One region of the Paenibacillus sp. MAHUQ-45 genome, then DNA from elsewhere that is predicted to be linked to it. Evidence: a T-box and tRNA genes for the amino acid it is inferred to sense, from the RefSeq annotation. Region 1 holds a T-box; the other holds one or more tRNA genes.
The links. The T-box of region 1 lies ahead of AC3Y23_RS15740 (arginine--tRNA ligase). A T-box ahead of a tRNA ligase gene usually reads a tRNA of that ligase, here a tRNA-Arg.

Region 1 (7,442 bases):
TCCCGTTGCTCCGGTACCTCCAGTGGCTCCTGTTGCTCCGGTACTTCCGGTGGCTCCCGTTACTCCGGTGGCTCCGGTTGCTCCGGTACCTCCGGCGGCTCCCGTGGCTCCGGTGGCTCCGGTGGCTCCTGTGGCTCCTGCCGATCCTGTTGCACCTGTCGCTCCGGTTGCCCCAGTGGCTCCTGTTGCTCCAGTTGTTCCAGTCGCTCCTGTTGCTCCGGTGGCTCCTGTCGCCCCAGTGGTTCCCGTCGCTCCTGTTGCTCCCGTTGCACCCGTTGCTCCGGTGGCTCCTGTCGCTCCGGTGGCTCCTGTTGTTCCAGTCGCTCCTGTCGCTCCGGTGACTCCTGTTGCCCCAGTGGCTCCGGTGGCTCCCGTTGCTCCAGTTGTTCCAGTGGCTCCTGTTGCTCCTGTTGCTCCGGTGGCTCCTGTTGCTCCTGTTGCTCCGGTGGCTCCTGTCGCTCCGGTGGCTCCTGTCGCTCCGGTGGCTCCGGTGGCTCCTGTCGCTCCCGTTGCTCCTGTTGCCCCAGTGGCTCCTGTTGTTCCAGTCGCTCCTGTCGCTCCTGTCGCTCCGGTGGCTCCGGTGGCTCCGGTGGCTCCTGTCGCTCCCGTTGCTCCTGTTGCCCCAGTGGCTCCTGTTACACCCGTAGCTCCAGTGGCTCCTGTTGTTCCAGTCGTTCCTGTTGCTCCGGTGGCTCCTGTCGCTCCAGTGTCACCTGTCGCTCCCGTTGCCCCAGTTGCTCCTGTTGCTCCGGTGGCTCCTGTCACTCCCGTTGCTCCCGTTGCTCCAGTGGCTCCTGTTGCACCCGTAGCTCCAGTGGCTCCTGTTGCTCCAGTGGCGCCCGTCGCTCCCGTTGCTCCAGTGACTCCGGTGGCTCCAGTTGCTCCTGTCGCACCCGTTGCACCAGTTTCACCCGTTGCTCCCGTGGCACCTGTCACTCCGGTCGCTCCAGTGTCTCCTGTTGCACCAGTGTCTCCCGTTGCTCCTGTTGCTCCAGTGTCTCCTGTTGCTCCTGTCGCTCCGGTGGCTCCTGTGTCTCCTGTCGCTCCCGTTGCACCAGTGTCACCTGTTGCTCCGGTGGCACCCGTTGCACCAGTGTCTCCCGTTGCTCCTGTTGCTCCCGTTGCACCAGTGTCTCCTGTTGCCCCTGTTGCTCCCGTTGCTCCTGTTGCTCCCGTTGCTCCCGTTGCTCCTGTTGCTCCCGTTGCTCCAGTTTCACCCGTTGCTCCAGTTGCTCCCGTTGCACCAGTGGCTCCAGTTTCACCCGTTGCTCCAGTGGCACCTGTTGCCCCTGTTGCTCCCGTTGCTCCTGTTGCTCCTGTTGCTCCTGTTGCTCCTGTTGCTCCTGTTTCTCCAGTGTCTCCCGTTGCTCCCGTGGCTCCTGTCGCACCCGTTGCACCAGTTTCACCCGTTGCTCCAGTGGCACCTGTTGCCCCTGTTGCTCCCGTTGCTCCTGTTGCTCCCGTTGCACCAGTTTCACCCGTTGCTCCAGTGGCACCTGTCACTCCGGTCGCTCCAGTGTCTCCTGTTGCACCAGTGTCTCCCGTTGCTCCTGTTGCTCCAGTGTCTCCCGTTGCTCCTGTTGCTCCAGTGTCTCCCGTTGCTCCTGTTGCTCCAGTGTCTCCTGTCGCTCCTGTCGCTCCTGTTTCACCCGTTGCTCCTGTGTCTCCTGTCGCTCCGGTGGCTCCGGTGGCTCCGGTGGCTCCTGTGGCTCCTGTCGCTCCTGTCGCTCCAGTGTCACCTGTCGCTCCCGTTGCACCAGTTGCCCCAGTTGCTCCTGTTCCACCCGTTGCTCCAGTTTCACCAGAATCTCCTGTCGCTCCAGTGGCTCCCGTTGCCCCAGTTGCTCCTGTTCCACCCGTTGCTCCAGTGGCACCTGTTGCTCCGGTGGCTCCAGTTTCACCAGAATCTCCTGTCGCTCCAGTGGCTCCCGTTGCACCAGTGTCTCCTGTTGCCCCTGTTGCTCCCGTTGCTCCTGTTGCTCCAGTTTCACCCGTTGCTCCAGTTGCTCCCGTTGCTCCAGTTTCACCCGTTGCTCCTGTTGCTCCTGTTGCTCCCGTTGCACCAGTTTCACCCGTTGCTCCAGTGGCTCCTGTTGCTCCAGTGTCTCCCGTTGCTCCTGTTGCTCCAGTGTCTCCTGTCGCTCCTGTTGCTCCAGTGTCTCCTGTCGCTCCGGTGGCTCCTGTGTCTCCTGTCGCTCCAGTGTCTCCTGTCGCTCCTGTCGCTCCCGTTGCCCCAGTTGCTCCAGTGTCTCCTGTTGCCCCCGTTGCTCCAGTTTCACCCGTTGCTCCTGTTGCTCCCGTTGCACCAGTGTCTCCTGTTGCTCCGGTGGAACCCGTTGCACCAGTGTCTCCTGTTGCCCCTGTTGCTCCCGTTGCTCCTGTTGCTCCCGTTGCTCCTGTTGCTCCAGTTGCTCCTGTTGCTCCTGTTGCTCCTGTTGCTCCCGTTGCTCCCGTTGCTCCTGTTGCTCCTGTTGCTCCTGTTGCTCCCGTTGCTCCAGTTTCACCCGTTGCTCCCGTTGCTCCTGTTGCTCCTGTTGCTCCAGTGTCTCCTGTTGCTCCAGTGTCTCCTGTCGCTCCGGTGGCACCCGTTGCACCAGTGTCTCCCGTTGCTCCTGTCGCTCCCGTTGCACCAGTGTCTCCTGTTGCCCCTGTTGCTCCCGTTGCTCCAGTGGCTCCCGTTGCTCCAGCTGCTCCCGTTTCCCCAGTTGCTCCAGTGTCTCCTGTTGCACCCGTTGCTCCTGTTGCTCCAGTGTCTCCCGTCGCTCCAGTTGATCCAGTTGCTCCTGTTCCACCCGTTGCTCCAGTGTCACCTGTCGCTCCGGTAGCTCCGGTAGCTCCGGTGGCTCCAGTTTCACCAGAATCTCCTGTCGCTCCAGTGGCTCCCGTTGCCCCAGTTGCTCCTGTTCCACCCGTTGCTCCAGTGGCACCTGTCACTCCAGTCGCTCCCGTTGCTCCCGTTGCCCCAGTTGCACCTGTCACTCCTGGTGTTCCCGGTACTCCAGTATTTCCTGTCACCCCGGTTGCTCCAGTTGCCCCGGTGGCACCCGTAGCTCCTCTCGCTCCAGTCTGACCAGTTGCTCCTGTAGCTCCTGTCGAGCCAGTTGCACCTGGTGCACCTGTTGCGCCAGTGATGCCACACAGTTCACCTAACAGCTCAGCGGAGACGAGGCGATGTGCAGTTACCAATTGACCTTGAGCATCTATACCCCAGACCGAAATTTGAATAGGATCGTCGTCACAAGGGCTGATTGGGGTCTCGAAAAGGAATTCGAAGCCGTCAAAATCCGCAAAATATTCTCTGGTAATTACCTGATTAGGTGCAACAGACAACAATTCATCGACATACTCTGTTCTTACACCATTCAGATAGAACCCTTGAATCCCGACCGAAGAAACCGTGCTGGAACTACGGTTATCGATTTTGACGATAACATGCTGAGTGGGTCTAATCCCGCTCACAGGCGACACAGCATTCTCTATCGGTCCTGTCGACCAAAAGCTCATTTCTCCATCTCCTTTTTTATAGATTTGGAAACTACGACACTATCATTTTCACTGCATGAATAACTTAGTGCCTTAAATAGTAATATTCTTTGAAACCCCGCACGGTGTAGACTTCCATAACCCTCTCGTAAAGATAGTTCAAATTTAATTTTCAATACTGATTGGTAGAAGAATGGGTTTAACTATTGCTTTCTTGGCAATTTTGGGTATACTAAGAAAAATTGATAATTGATATGACAATCGATGATCGGGAGAGTAGTTATGGGAAGTCAGCCCTCAGCGAGCCGGGAGAGTGAAAGCCGGTGCGGCCCCCATATTGAAGCGCACCCGTGAGATGGATTTCTGAACCGAAGCAGTAGGAAATCCCGGCAGAAGGCCGTTACCCTAATACGAGTGGCTGAACTTAATAGTTCGGCAACAAGGAGTGGTACCGCGAGCGCTTACAGCCCTCGTCTCTTTATAGAGACGGGGGCTGTTTTTTTATTTATAAGGAGGATGTATTTATGTTAAGTCAACACATTAGAGATAGTCTGGAACAAAGTGTGCGGGAAGTCTGCCTAACACTCGGTGTACCTTATACCGGAGGCCCTATCCCCATTGAACAGCCTGCCAGCCTTGAGCATGGTGATTATGCCAGCAGCATTGCACTGCAGCTCGCCAAGACCTTGCGCAAAGCGCCGATGATTATTGCCGGGTTGATAAAGGATACCTTTGAACAGCAAGGTGCCTGTTCTGGCTTGATTCGTGAAGTTGCCGTCGCAGCGCCGGGTTTTGTTAATTTGTATATTCACTGGCCGACTTGGGCACAACACTCTTTTGTGCTTCCCGAGCTCTCGAATGAAAAAATTGTTGTAGAGCATACCTCCATCAATCCCAATAAGGCTGCTCATATTGGCCATCTCCGCAACTCCTGTATCGGGGATACCTTGGTTCGCGTACTGAGAAGAACAGGAAAACAGGTCGAAGTGCACAACTACGTAGATGATCTTGGTAATCAGCTCGCCGATACGGTTGTGGGACTACAAAACATTCCGCTGGAGGGGGAGTATGTTCGCTTCGGGGATTACTGCTGGGATATTTATTCCCAAATAAACAAGGCGTATGCTCTTGAGCCTGGGATGGTGGAGAAACGGTCCGAAACCCTGCATGCCTTGGAAGAAGGCCGCGGAAACACCGCCTGGCTGGGCAATCTCGTGGCCGAGCGGATCGTGCGGGAGCATGTAGAAGAGATGAAAGGCTTCGGAATTGACTATGATCTGCTCGTCTGGGAGAGCAGCATTGTCAGAGAGGGTTTCTGGGCGGCTGCGTTCGACCGACTGTCGCAGACTTCAGCTTTTGTTCAAGAAACGGAAGGAAAGCTTGCCGGCTGTTGGGTGCTGAAACAAGGCACTGGAGAGACAGCAGAAGAAGGTACGGAGAATGGTGAATACCACCAGGATAAAGTGCTGGTTCGCTCCAACGGGATTTTGACCTACACTGCCAAAGATATCGCCTATCATCTGTGGAAATTCGGATTACTGGACAAAGATTTTGCTTATAGCGAATTTGCTGCTGGACTGTGGACTACCGGACTAACCGGACAGTCCATGCCTTATGGGCAGGCGGATGCTGTCATCAATGTGATTGACCATCGCCAGGAATACCCGCAACTGATGGTGAAGCAGGCCCTGCAGGTGCTTGGCTATCCCGAACAAGCGGAGAAGCTCTACCATGTAAGCTACGGTGTAGTCTCACTAAGCCCTGCTTCCGCTGCCGAGCTTGGAATTGATATCTCTGATGGCAAAAACTCCTATGCCATGTCGGGGCGCCAGGGGATCGGCGTGAAGGTCGCTAATCTGATTTCCTTAATGGAAGAGACTATCGAAGAGAGCCGTTCCGATAAAAGCGGTCTATCTAGCCGTATCATTGCTCATGCCGCCATTCGGTACTACCTGCTGCGCTTCAATCTTGGGACAGAGATTGTCTTCGACTTCCGGCAGGCTACTGAAATCTCCGGCAATACTGGCGTCTACCTGATGTACACCTTCGCACGGGCAGGCAGTGTACTTGGTAAAGCCGAAGCGGCAGGAATTACAGTGAATGCAGCGGCTCCATTCCCAAGTACACCAGAAGCGGCAGAGCTTGCCTTGCTGAGACATCTCAGTGCCTGGACAGATACGCTGCATGAGGCTGCACAGGAGCTGGCGCCGAACCTGATCTGTACCTACGCACATACCTTGGCTACGCTGTTTAATAACTTCTATTCACAGTGTCCGATTCTGAAGGGAGAAGAAGACAGCATAAGATTCCGGGTCTGGCTGACTGGCAAGTTCCAGGCCACGCTGGGCGATGCGCTGAACGTATTGGGTCTTCCCGCGCCAAACCGGATGTAGAAGGTTCAAAGGTTAGAAATTGAACAGGCAGCCAGCAATAACCTAAAAAAGTCTCTGGAGCGTTAGTATAACGCGACCACAGAGACTTTTTTAACTTACTATTCTATATTAAGCGAAATTAAGATTCAAACAGAAGATCCGGCGTTGTTAACAGTGAAGAATGTTCTACCTCCCAATTAAGCGCATTTTTGTACCTTATTTTTCTTGAATATAGGCAAAAGAAGAAAATAAGGGCATTATTGTATCTTATTTTTCGCAAAAGCACCCTGAACGGGGTATTCTGGAAGATTTAAGGTACAATATTGCACTTAATTCCCACTAAGCCTGAGTTGTAGAGAGTTTAAGGTACAAAATTGCCGTTAATTACACTCTAGGAATAACATCTAGGCTTGAAGCTACTCAAGACAAAGATTGCTCTGGACTGCGGAACCTGTAACCGTGTCCCCATAAGGTTTGAATGAACTCATTTCCTTCCGGGTAATGGAGGGTCAGCTTTTCACGTAATCGCTTGATATGGGTATCGACTGTGCGCCTATCGTATATTTCCTTCGCCGACGACCTCCATACTTCTCTCAGCAATTCTTCTCTAGAGAACACTTTTTCCGGATTGGTAACTAGAAGATACAGCAGATCGTACTCCTTGCGCGTCAAGTGAATTTCATTTCCTTGTACCCGTATACGGCGAGCACTGGGCTGAATCTTAATTCCCGCAAACAGAATTTCACTGCTTGATGAATCATTAACATGAGAAATGCAGGTTCCAGTCATGCGAGCAACAATACTTTGGATACGTAATAGAACCTCTCTTGGACTAAACGGCTTGACGACATAATCATCAGCGCCCGCCCGAAATCCCTCGATCCGGTCTCCTTCATCGGAGCGTTCAGACAAAATAACAACAGGAACGTCCCCACTATGCTTAACGTATCTGCAGATTTCCAGCCCGCTTATATCTGGCAGCTCGTAGTCTAGCACGATCAAATCGAAATTTCCATGCACAAAACATTTTCGAATAGCTTGAACACCGCTAGCAGCCTCATCTACAATGAAGCTCTCTTTCTCGAGATAGTTTCTCAGTAATGTCCGCACCCGACTATCTCCGTCTATTAACAGAATTCTTTTATTCAAAAAATGAGTCAGGTCGTTCACCTCCGAATCTCTTGATCGACACAGCGAAACTTTATGCCCGATCTTCTCCAACCATCTGCCGCTCAATTCCCTTCATCTCATAGAAGTAACCTTTTTGCTCCATCAACTCTGAGTAGGAACCGCTCTCTACAATCTTCCCCTGATCCATCACTATGATTTGATCCATTTTGTCCAGACCGATAAGTCGATGACAAATCAACAGAAGTGTATCTTCAGCCGCTTGTTCGTAAATATGACCGAAAACACGTTGTTCTGTCACATAATCCAGAGATGAAGTAGGCTCATCCAGTACCCATAGCTTTCCTTTCCGAAGCATTGCTCGTGCTAGAGCCAAACGCTGTTTCTCACCGTCGGACAAGTTCTCACCATTCTCGTATACCACATCCGTCAACGATTTATTTGGAAGTTCTGCCTTGC
Region 2 (7,442 bases), on a different contig from region 1:
AAGAATGTAAGGTTGGTATCGCCTAATTCTGAGTATCAAGGGGCCTATCTGGAGTTTTACCAGGAATGGGTGGATAGTGGGGAAGATATCGTTCCTTGGGTTGTAGAGAAGGACCCTAACGATTTTGCAGCGATGCTGCTCTTTCTGGAAGAGAACCGATTAGGCCTAGGTCTACCGGAAGGATGGGTGGCGAATTCAACGTTCTGGCTCGTGACCGAGGAGGGACAAGTTGTTGGCGCCGTTAATATTAGGCATACTTTAACTGAACAGGGTCTGCTTGTGAGTGGGCATATCGGCTATGGGATCAGACCTACGGCCAGACGCAAGGGATATGCAACAGAGTTGCTAAAGCAGGCATTGGTGAAAGCCCAGGAACTTGGCATTGATAAAGCATTGGTGCTTTGTGATGCAGTAAATACAGGATCGGCGAAGACGATTGCAAATAACGACGGTGCGGAAGATGAGCCATACACTGAAGAAGATGGGAATGTCGTCCGTCGCTTCTGGATTCAGACCTAAGGATTATTATGCATGAAGTCTGGAACAACCAATAAATATTTTTGTGCTCAGGCATAAAACGATGCAACATTTGCCAACCCGTCCCGTCTAAAGGGTACCAACTAATCAAGAAGGCTGAAAGGGGATAGCAAACATGAATAAATTAGCTAAATCATTTGGAACAGTAATGCTGGCAGGGAGTTTGTTGATTGGAGGTAGTGCGTTGAGCGCTGTATTCCAGGGGACTGCCACGGCTTATGCGGATGAAGTACAGAAGAATGTCGTGAATGTAGTCGGCAAAGGGGAATTGTCTATCAAGCCGGATATCGTCTATCTGTCCATCGCTGTAGACACCTCAGCAGCAACAGCGCAGGAAGCACAGAAAACAAACGCAGCCAAGATCCAAAAAATCACTACACTGCTGAAGGGCACTTGGAAGATTGCGGATAAGGACATTCAAAGCACCCAGTTCTATGTACAGCCAAATTACACTTACAGTGAGAAAGAAGGACAGCAGGTAAAGGGCTACAACGCTAATCATACATTGGTGGTTGCCTATCGTGATCTGGCAAAAGTAGGAGAGTTGTTGGATGCTGCTTCCGCTGCAGGCGCTAACAATATCGGCAATGCACGTTTTGCAGTAGAGGACAGCGCTGCTTTTGAAGCACAGGTTATTGAAAAAGCAATGGCTAACGCCGATGTTAAAGCTGGTGCGATTGCCAAGGCCTCTAAGCGCAGCCTGGGTCAGGTGATCAGTGTTAGCCAAAACGACCTTGGTAGCCAGCCAGTGTTCTTCGATCAAACTTTAAAAGCGATGGCCGCTTCGGCAGATGCCTCTGGCAACACATCCGTGCAGCCGGGAGAAGTTAAAGTGACTACTCAGCTTAATGTAACCTATGAATTGAAATAAATCAGCAGTCCCGTAATGAATAACGACAGTCTGTAATCAATGAAGGGGCCATCTCCTACCGCGTGAGCGAAGGAGGTGGCCTCTTTTTGCTGCGGATATTCCGGATACTCAATAGAAAAGGTGCGAAATCTCTCATTTTGTTTAATGAAATGTAATAACACTCACTATAATGCTGCTAATTTACTAAGGAATTGTAAAGAGAATTGTAACGACTGGATCTGGCGGGTTCTCTATAATTAGAGGAGTGGAAATGACTCGGAGGACGATGCTTCTCTCTTGGTAATGTTCCAAAGGATACATCATGATCTTGGAGGGAGAAATGACAATGAGTAAAATAGCGATGAAAAATGGTCGAAAATGGGGCGTGGGCCTGCTGGCGGCGGGGCTGCTGCTGAGCGGAGGCGTGCTGCCAGTACATACTAGCTTTGCTGCACCTGCGGTGAAGAATCCGAGTAAAGCGGACACGGTGGCTGTTCTGAAATGGAATGGTGTCCTTACACAGCAGACAGGGATCGTTCGATCTGGCGAGGTCTTTGTACCAGTAACTTTTCTGCGTGATGTCGTGAAGCTTCCGGTGAGCTACAGTCAGACGGACAGTGCCTATACGATTGGAAAAGGCAGTGCACAGACGAAGCTTCTGGTCTCCTCGTATGGGGTCTCCATCACGGTGAATAACTTTTTTATTAGGGAGTATGAAGGTCTAAACGTCAATAACCGGCTTTATGTTCCACTGGGTCTCCTGACTGACTATATGGGTTATAAAGGCGATTGGAACGCTCCTTCCGGCCGCCTAAACCTTATGGTCAGCCCGCAGAATGCGTTAAAAATCACCTCAGCGAACTATGCCAAGGGTAGTGAGGATGAAGGGGCAGTCATCAACCTCGATTACCCGCAAATAAGTGGGCTGGCTAATGCTGATGCGCAACAGAAAATTAATGCTGCACTCAAGCAGTCGACCATGAGATTTGCGGCTGGGGCCGAAGCGGACATTGCAGACAGGGACGAAGAGAGTCGTCCTTATGAATATGATGCAGGATATGTTGTGACCTACAATCAGAACGGCGTACTGAGCTTGCTGTTGAACCAGTACGGCTATACTGGAGGTGCGCATGGCATGTCTTATCGTCAGGCCTTTACCTTCTCCTTGAAGGATGGGAAACAGCTGCTCCTGCGTGATCTGTTCGGCGCTAATCCCAATTACAAGAAAGACCTGAATACCAAGCTGAGCCAGCGATTCAAAGCAGATGAAGGTTATTTTGGCGGGTTCACAGGCCTGAATACTGAGCAAAGTTACTATTTGAAAGACGGCAAGGTCGTTATCTTTTTCCAACTTTATGAATACACTCCATACGCTGCCGGATTCCCTGAATTCACCTTCACTTTTAAGGAATTGTTGCCAAATGGGAGTAGCCCGTTTTCCGCTTTAAAATAACCTCGGGACATCTTCCAGTTACCTAATCTATGTGAGACTCATATGCTGAATAGAGGTCTAGCACAGAGCGGGGAGGGAGAGTTATGGGTTTTCAGTATACGGCGATAGGCGATTCTCTGACGACGGGTTTTGGCGCGTTGCCGGGCAATGGATTCGTGCCAGTATACCGCAGAACGGCGGAATCCCGGCTAGGCGCCTTCGTGGCTTCGTCCAATCTGGGTGTCAATGGAATGACTACGGCCGACCTGGAGCAGCAGCTTCGCAGAAGCAACGGATTTCGTCAGTCGGTGCGGGAAGCGGACATTATTACAATGTCCATCGGCGGGAATGATTTGATCCATGCCGCGAAATCTGGAGGAGGTCCCTCGGGGATTTCACCCCGGGTTTTGCAAAAATCACTGCAGGAATGCCGGGAGAACTTTGCCGGAATTATGTCTTCGCTTAGACAATTGAAGGCGGGTACACGGGAGCCTTATATTATAAGAATAGTGGGATTGTATAATCCCTACCCTCAGATAGCGGAGGCGACAGCGTGGGTACGCCAGTTCAACCAGTATGCTTCTGGCTATAGCAGTCGGGTGGTTGGATTTGCTTCGATCTATGGTGATTTTGCTGGTAACGAGCGGAGCCTACTATCCATTGACCATCTCCATCCCAATGGACGGGGATACCGGGTGATTGCGAACAAGCTGGATGGGCTGCGGTACGGGATGCTGTACTGAGTAACTGGTGCAGGTGTTGTTAAAGGTTGTTTACTTAAAACGATGAGTTCCAAGCGTGTAAAGTTCGATACGTTAAAAAAAGCCCCTGAATCTGCATCGCGGATCCAGGGGCTTTTGCATGCTCGGAGAATTAAACTCCAGGTACCAGTGTCTTCTCAATCACCTTATCGACAATACCGTATTCGGCAGCATCAGCAGCGCTCATGAAGTAGTCACGATCTGTATCTTTCTCGATACGCTCCAGCGGCTGGCCAGTACGCTCAGACAGAATACGGTTCAGCTTGTCACGCAGCTTCAGGATGCGGCGGGCGCGGATTTCGATATCCGTTGCCTGTCCCTGAGCTCCGCCCAGCGGCTGGTGAATCATGATCTCGCTGTTCGGAAGCGCAAAACGCTTGCCCTTGGCGCCAGCGTTGAGCAGGAACGCTCCCATGGAAGCAGCCATGCCCACACAAATGGTGGAAACGTCAGGCTTAATGTATTGCATTGTATCAAATATAGCCATACCAGCAGTGATTGATCCGCCAGGACTGTTCACATAGAGGTGAATATCCTTCTCCGGGTCCTCAGCTGCTAGGAACAGCATTTGGGCGATGATGGAATTGGCCACCACGTCATTAACCTCCGTTCCGAGGAAAATGATGCGGTCCTTCAGCAAGCGGGAATAGATGTCATAAGCGCGTTCACCGCGGTTGCTCTGTTCTACTACCATTGGGATATAACTCACGTGGAAAACCTCCTTGGTATTGGCTCTTCGAATGTGTTCATTTGTTACTCTTACCGTAATAACCACATGATAAACAAATTCAAACAAAAAGTCAAAGAAAGTCAAACTTAGTTGCAAAAAAAAGAGCCACATCATGGCACTTTGGTTAAAAACAATATAGAACTCACAATTGAAGCTATTAAAAATAGTGGCGCGCCCGCCAAGAATCGAACTTGGATCTCAGGCTTCGGAGGCCTACGTCATATCCATTGGACCACGGGCGCAACAGAAATTATTATAATACAAGAAGATTACAATTGCAATGTATTAATATCAAAGCGTTGAAATCTTTCTTTTAGCGGGTCTTATGAAAATCGTACAAGCCCGTCCACCCTGCGGATTATCCAGCAAAAGAGGGGGGTAAAGCCCTTACATCCCGTGATATATGTATAAGATGAAAAGAGGTTGTGAATTCTACTCTCGGAAGACTTGCGCTTCGCTCGAAATTTGGTTAGAATATGGGTGGGACTTAAAAAGTTAACCCGGGACGTTTTAAGACCATGAACGAGGGAATAGAGAAAGACGAAGTTGCAGGAGTGAAAGCATGCGTAATTTATTGGAAATCCAAAAGCAGCTTCTGCCTGATCTCATGGAAACCCTTAAGAGACGGTACACGATTCTTCATCAGATCATGTTGTCCGATATTATCGGGCGCAGAACGCTGGCCGCTTCCCTGGATATGACGGAGCGGGTGCTGCGAGCCGAGACGGATCTTCTGAAATCGCAAGGGCTCATCGAGATCGAGAGCGTAGGCATGCGCATTAGCGATGCCGGTCGCAGACTGCTTGACCTGCTGGAGCCGATCGCCAAGAGCCTGTTTGGCCTAGATGATCTGGAAGAGAAAATCCGCACAACCTATGGTCTTAGTAAAGTTATTATAGTACCGGGTGACTGCGAATCGTCACCTTTCACCAAACGTGAGCTTGGACGCGCTGGCGCCAAGGCGCTACTCGGTGTATTGCGTTCAGACGATACTATTGCCGTCACAGGCGGCTCAACGCTAGCCGAGATGGCCGATCAGTTGTCCCCCCCGCTATCCCATTCCTATAAGGACGCCTGGTTTGTACCGGCGCGTGGAGGGCTGGGAGAGAGTATGGAGATTCAGGCTAACACGATCGCATCTACGATGGCCAAACGGGTAGGCGCGAATTACCGGCTGCTGCATGTACCGGACCTGCTCAGCGAGGATGCTTTTCAGTCCCTTGCGCTGGACTCCAATATTGGAGAGATCGTTGGCATCATCCGCCGCTCACGGATCATCGTGCACGGTATCGGTGACGCCCTGGAGATGACCCGCCGCCGTAATCTGGATGAAGCCACAGTGGCCGAAATTCAGGGAGAAGGAGCGGTAGCCGAGTCTTTCGGTTATTACTTCAATGAAGAGGGCAAGGTGGTTCACACCATGCTCACCATGGGACTGCGTCTGGAGGATATCATGCGGACGGAAGTCGTCGTCGGAATTGCCGGCGGCAAACGTAAGGCCAAAGCCATCCATGCGATGCTTCGTTTCGGGCAAGAGGATATTCTGATTACCGATGAGGCCGCTGCGGTGGAGATTGGTAGAGAAATCGACAGTGAAATACAGCTTCCTTTATAGTTTTACAGAAAATGGGGAGCAACGTTAATTATTTTGCATTATACTTAATATTGTTGTCTTGACAAGCTTTACGGCTTGTCTTGAATAAATAAAAAGAAATCTAGGAGGAACTATTCAATGAGTGTAAAAGTAGGTATTAACGGTTTTGGACGTATTGGCCGCCTTGCTTTCCGCCGTATTCAAAATGTAGAAGGTATCGAAGTGGTAGCAATCAATGACTTGACTGACGCTAAGATGCTTGCTCATTTGCTTAAATATGATACAACTCAAGGCACTTTCAAAGGCGATGTTGAAGTGCATGATGGATTCTTCAAAGTAAACGGTAAAGAAGTTAAGGTTCTTGCGAACCGCAACCCAGAAGAATTGCCTTGGGGCGACCTTGGCGTTGACATCGTACTGGAGTGCACAGGCTTCTTCACAACTAAAGAAGCAGCTGAGAAGCACCTTAAAGGCGGAGCTAAGAAAGTAGTTATCTCTGCTCCAGCTACTGGCGACATGAAAACTGTCGTTTACAACGTTAACCATGACATCCTTGATGGTACTGAAACTGTTATCTCCGGTGCTTCTTGCACAACGAACTGCCTAGCTCCAATGGCTAAAGTTCTGAACGACAAGTTCGGTATCGTTGAAGGTTTGATGACTACTATCCACGCTTACACTGGCGACCAAAACACTTTGGATGCTCCACACTCCAAAGGTGACTTCAGACGCGCTCGTGCAGCAGCTGAGAACATCATCCCTAACACTACCGGTGCTGCTAAAGCAATCGGTCTGGTTATTCCAGAACTGAAAGGCAAACTTGACGGTGCGGCTCAACGCGTTCCAGTAGCTACAGGTTCCCTGACTGAGCTGGTAACTGTACTTGAGAAGAACGTAACTGTTGAAGAGCTGAACGCAGCAATGAAAGAAGCTTCCGATCCAGAAACTTACGGCTACACTGAAGATGAAATCGTATCTTCCGACATTAAGGGCATCACTTTCGGTTCCCTGTTCGATGCTACACAAACTAAAGTATTGACTGTTGGCGACAAACAACTGGTTAAAACTGTTGCTTGGTATGACAACGAAATGTCCTACACTGCTCAATTGGTTCGTACTTTGGAGCACTTCGCAAAAATCGCTAAGTAATATCACTTTTATATAAGCATTATCTATAGAGCGGAAACAGATGTTCCTTGTTTCCGCTCTTTCTAAATGCATTCCTTGTAATTCCTGTTCGGATAAACTATGGGTGTGGAGGAAACTGTCATGAACAAAAAAAGTGTACGTGATGTAGAAGTAAAGGGTAAACGCGTATTCGTGCGCGTCGATTTCAATGTTCCTGTAGAAGATGGTAAGATTACAGATGATACTCGTATCCGTGAAACGCTACCTACGATTAAATACTTGATCGAGAACGGTGCAAAGGTCATTCTGGCCAGCCATATGGGCCGTCCTAAAGGTCAATTCGTAGATTCCATGCGTTTGACAGTTGCTGCTGAGCGTCTGTCCGAGCTGCTCGGCAAACCAGTGGCAAA

Region 2: it encodes a tRNA-Arg, which carries the amino acid that the T-box ahead of AC3Y23_RS15740 (arginine--tRNA ligase) is inferred to sense. The anticodon was not compared.

What each region holds. Positions count from the first base shown of each region.
Region 1 covers NZ_JBYUPV010000006.1:304,553-311,994, reverse strand. The annotation lists gene AC3Y23_RS15750 (hypothetical protein) at 1-3,015, opposite strand, end outside; gene AC3Y23_RS15745 (hypothetical protein) at 3,012-3,137, opposite strand; T-box leader at 3,739-3,964, shown strand; gene AC3Y23_RS15740 (arginine--tRNA ligase) at 4,008-5,876, shown strand; gene AC3Y23_RS15735 (response regulator transcription factor) at 6,276-7,004, opposite strand; gene cydC (thiol reductant ABC exporter subunit CydC) at 7,057-7,442, opposite strand, start outside.
Region 2 covers NZ_JBYUPV010000018.1:49,188-56,629, reverse strand. The annotation lists gene AC3Y23_RS26820 (GNAT family N-acetyltransferase) at 1-519, shown strand, start outside; gene AC3Y23_RS26815 (SIMPL domain-containing protein) at 653-1,408, shown strand; gene AC3Y23_RS26810 (PdaC/SigV domain-containing protein) at 1,734-2,840, shown strand; gene AC3Y23_RS26805 (GDSL-type esterase/lipase family protein) at 2,924-3,562, shown strand; gene clpP (ATP-dependent Clp endopeptidase proteolytic subunit ClpP) at 3,693-4,289, opposite strand; tRNA gene AC3Y23_RS26795 (tRNA-Arg) at 4,478-4,552, opposite strand; gene AC3Y23_RS26790 (sugar-binding transcriptional regulator) at 4,873-5,925, shown strand; gene gap (type I glyceraldehyde-3-phosphate dehydrogenase) at 6,043-7,053, shown strand; gene AC3Y23_RS26780 (phosphoglycerate kinase) at 7,174-7,442, shown strand, end outside.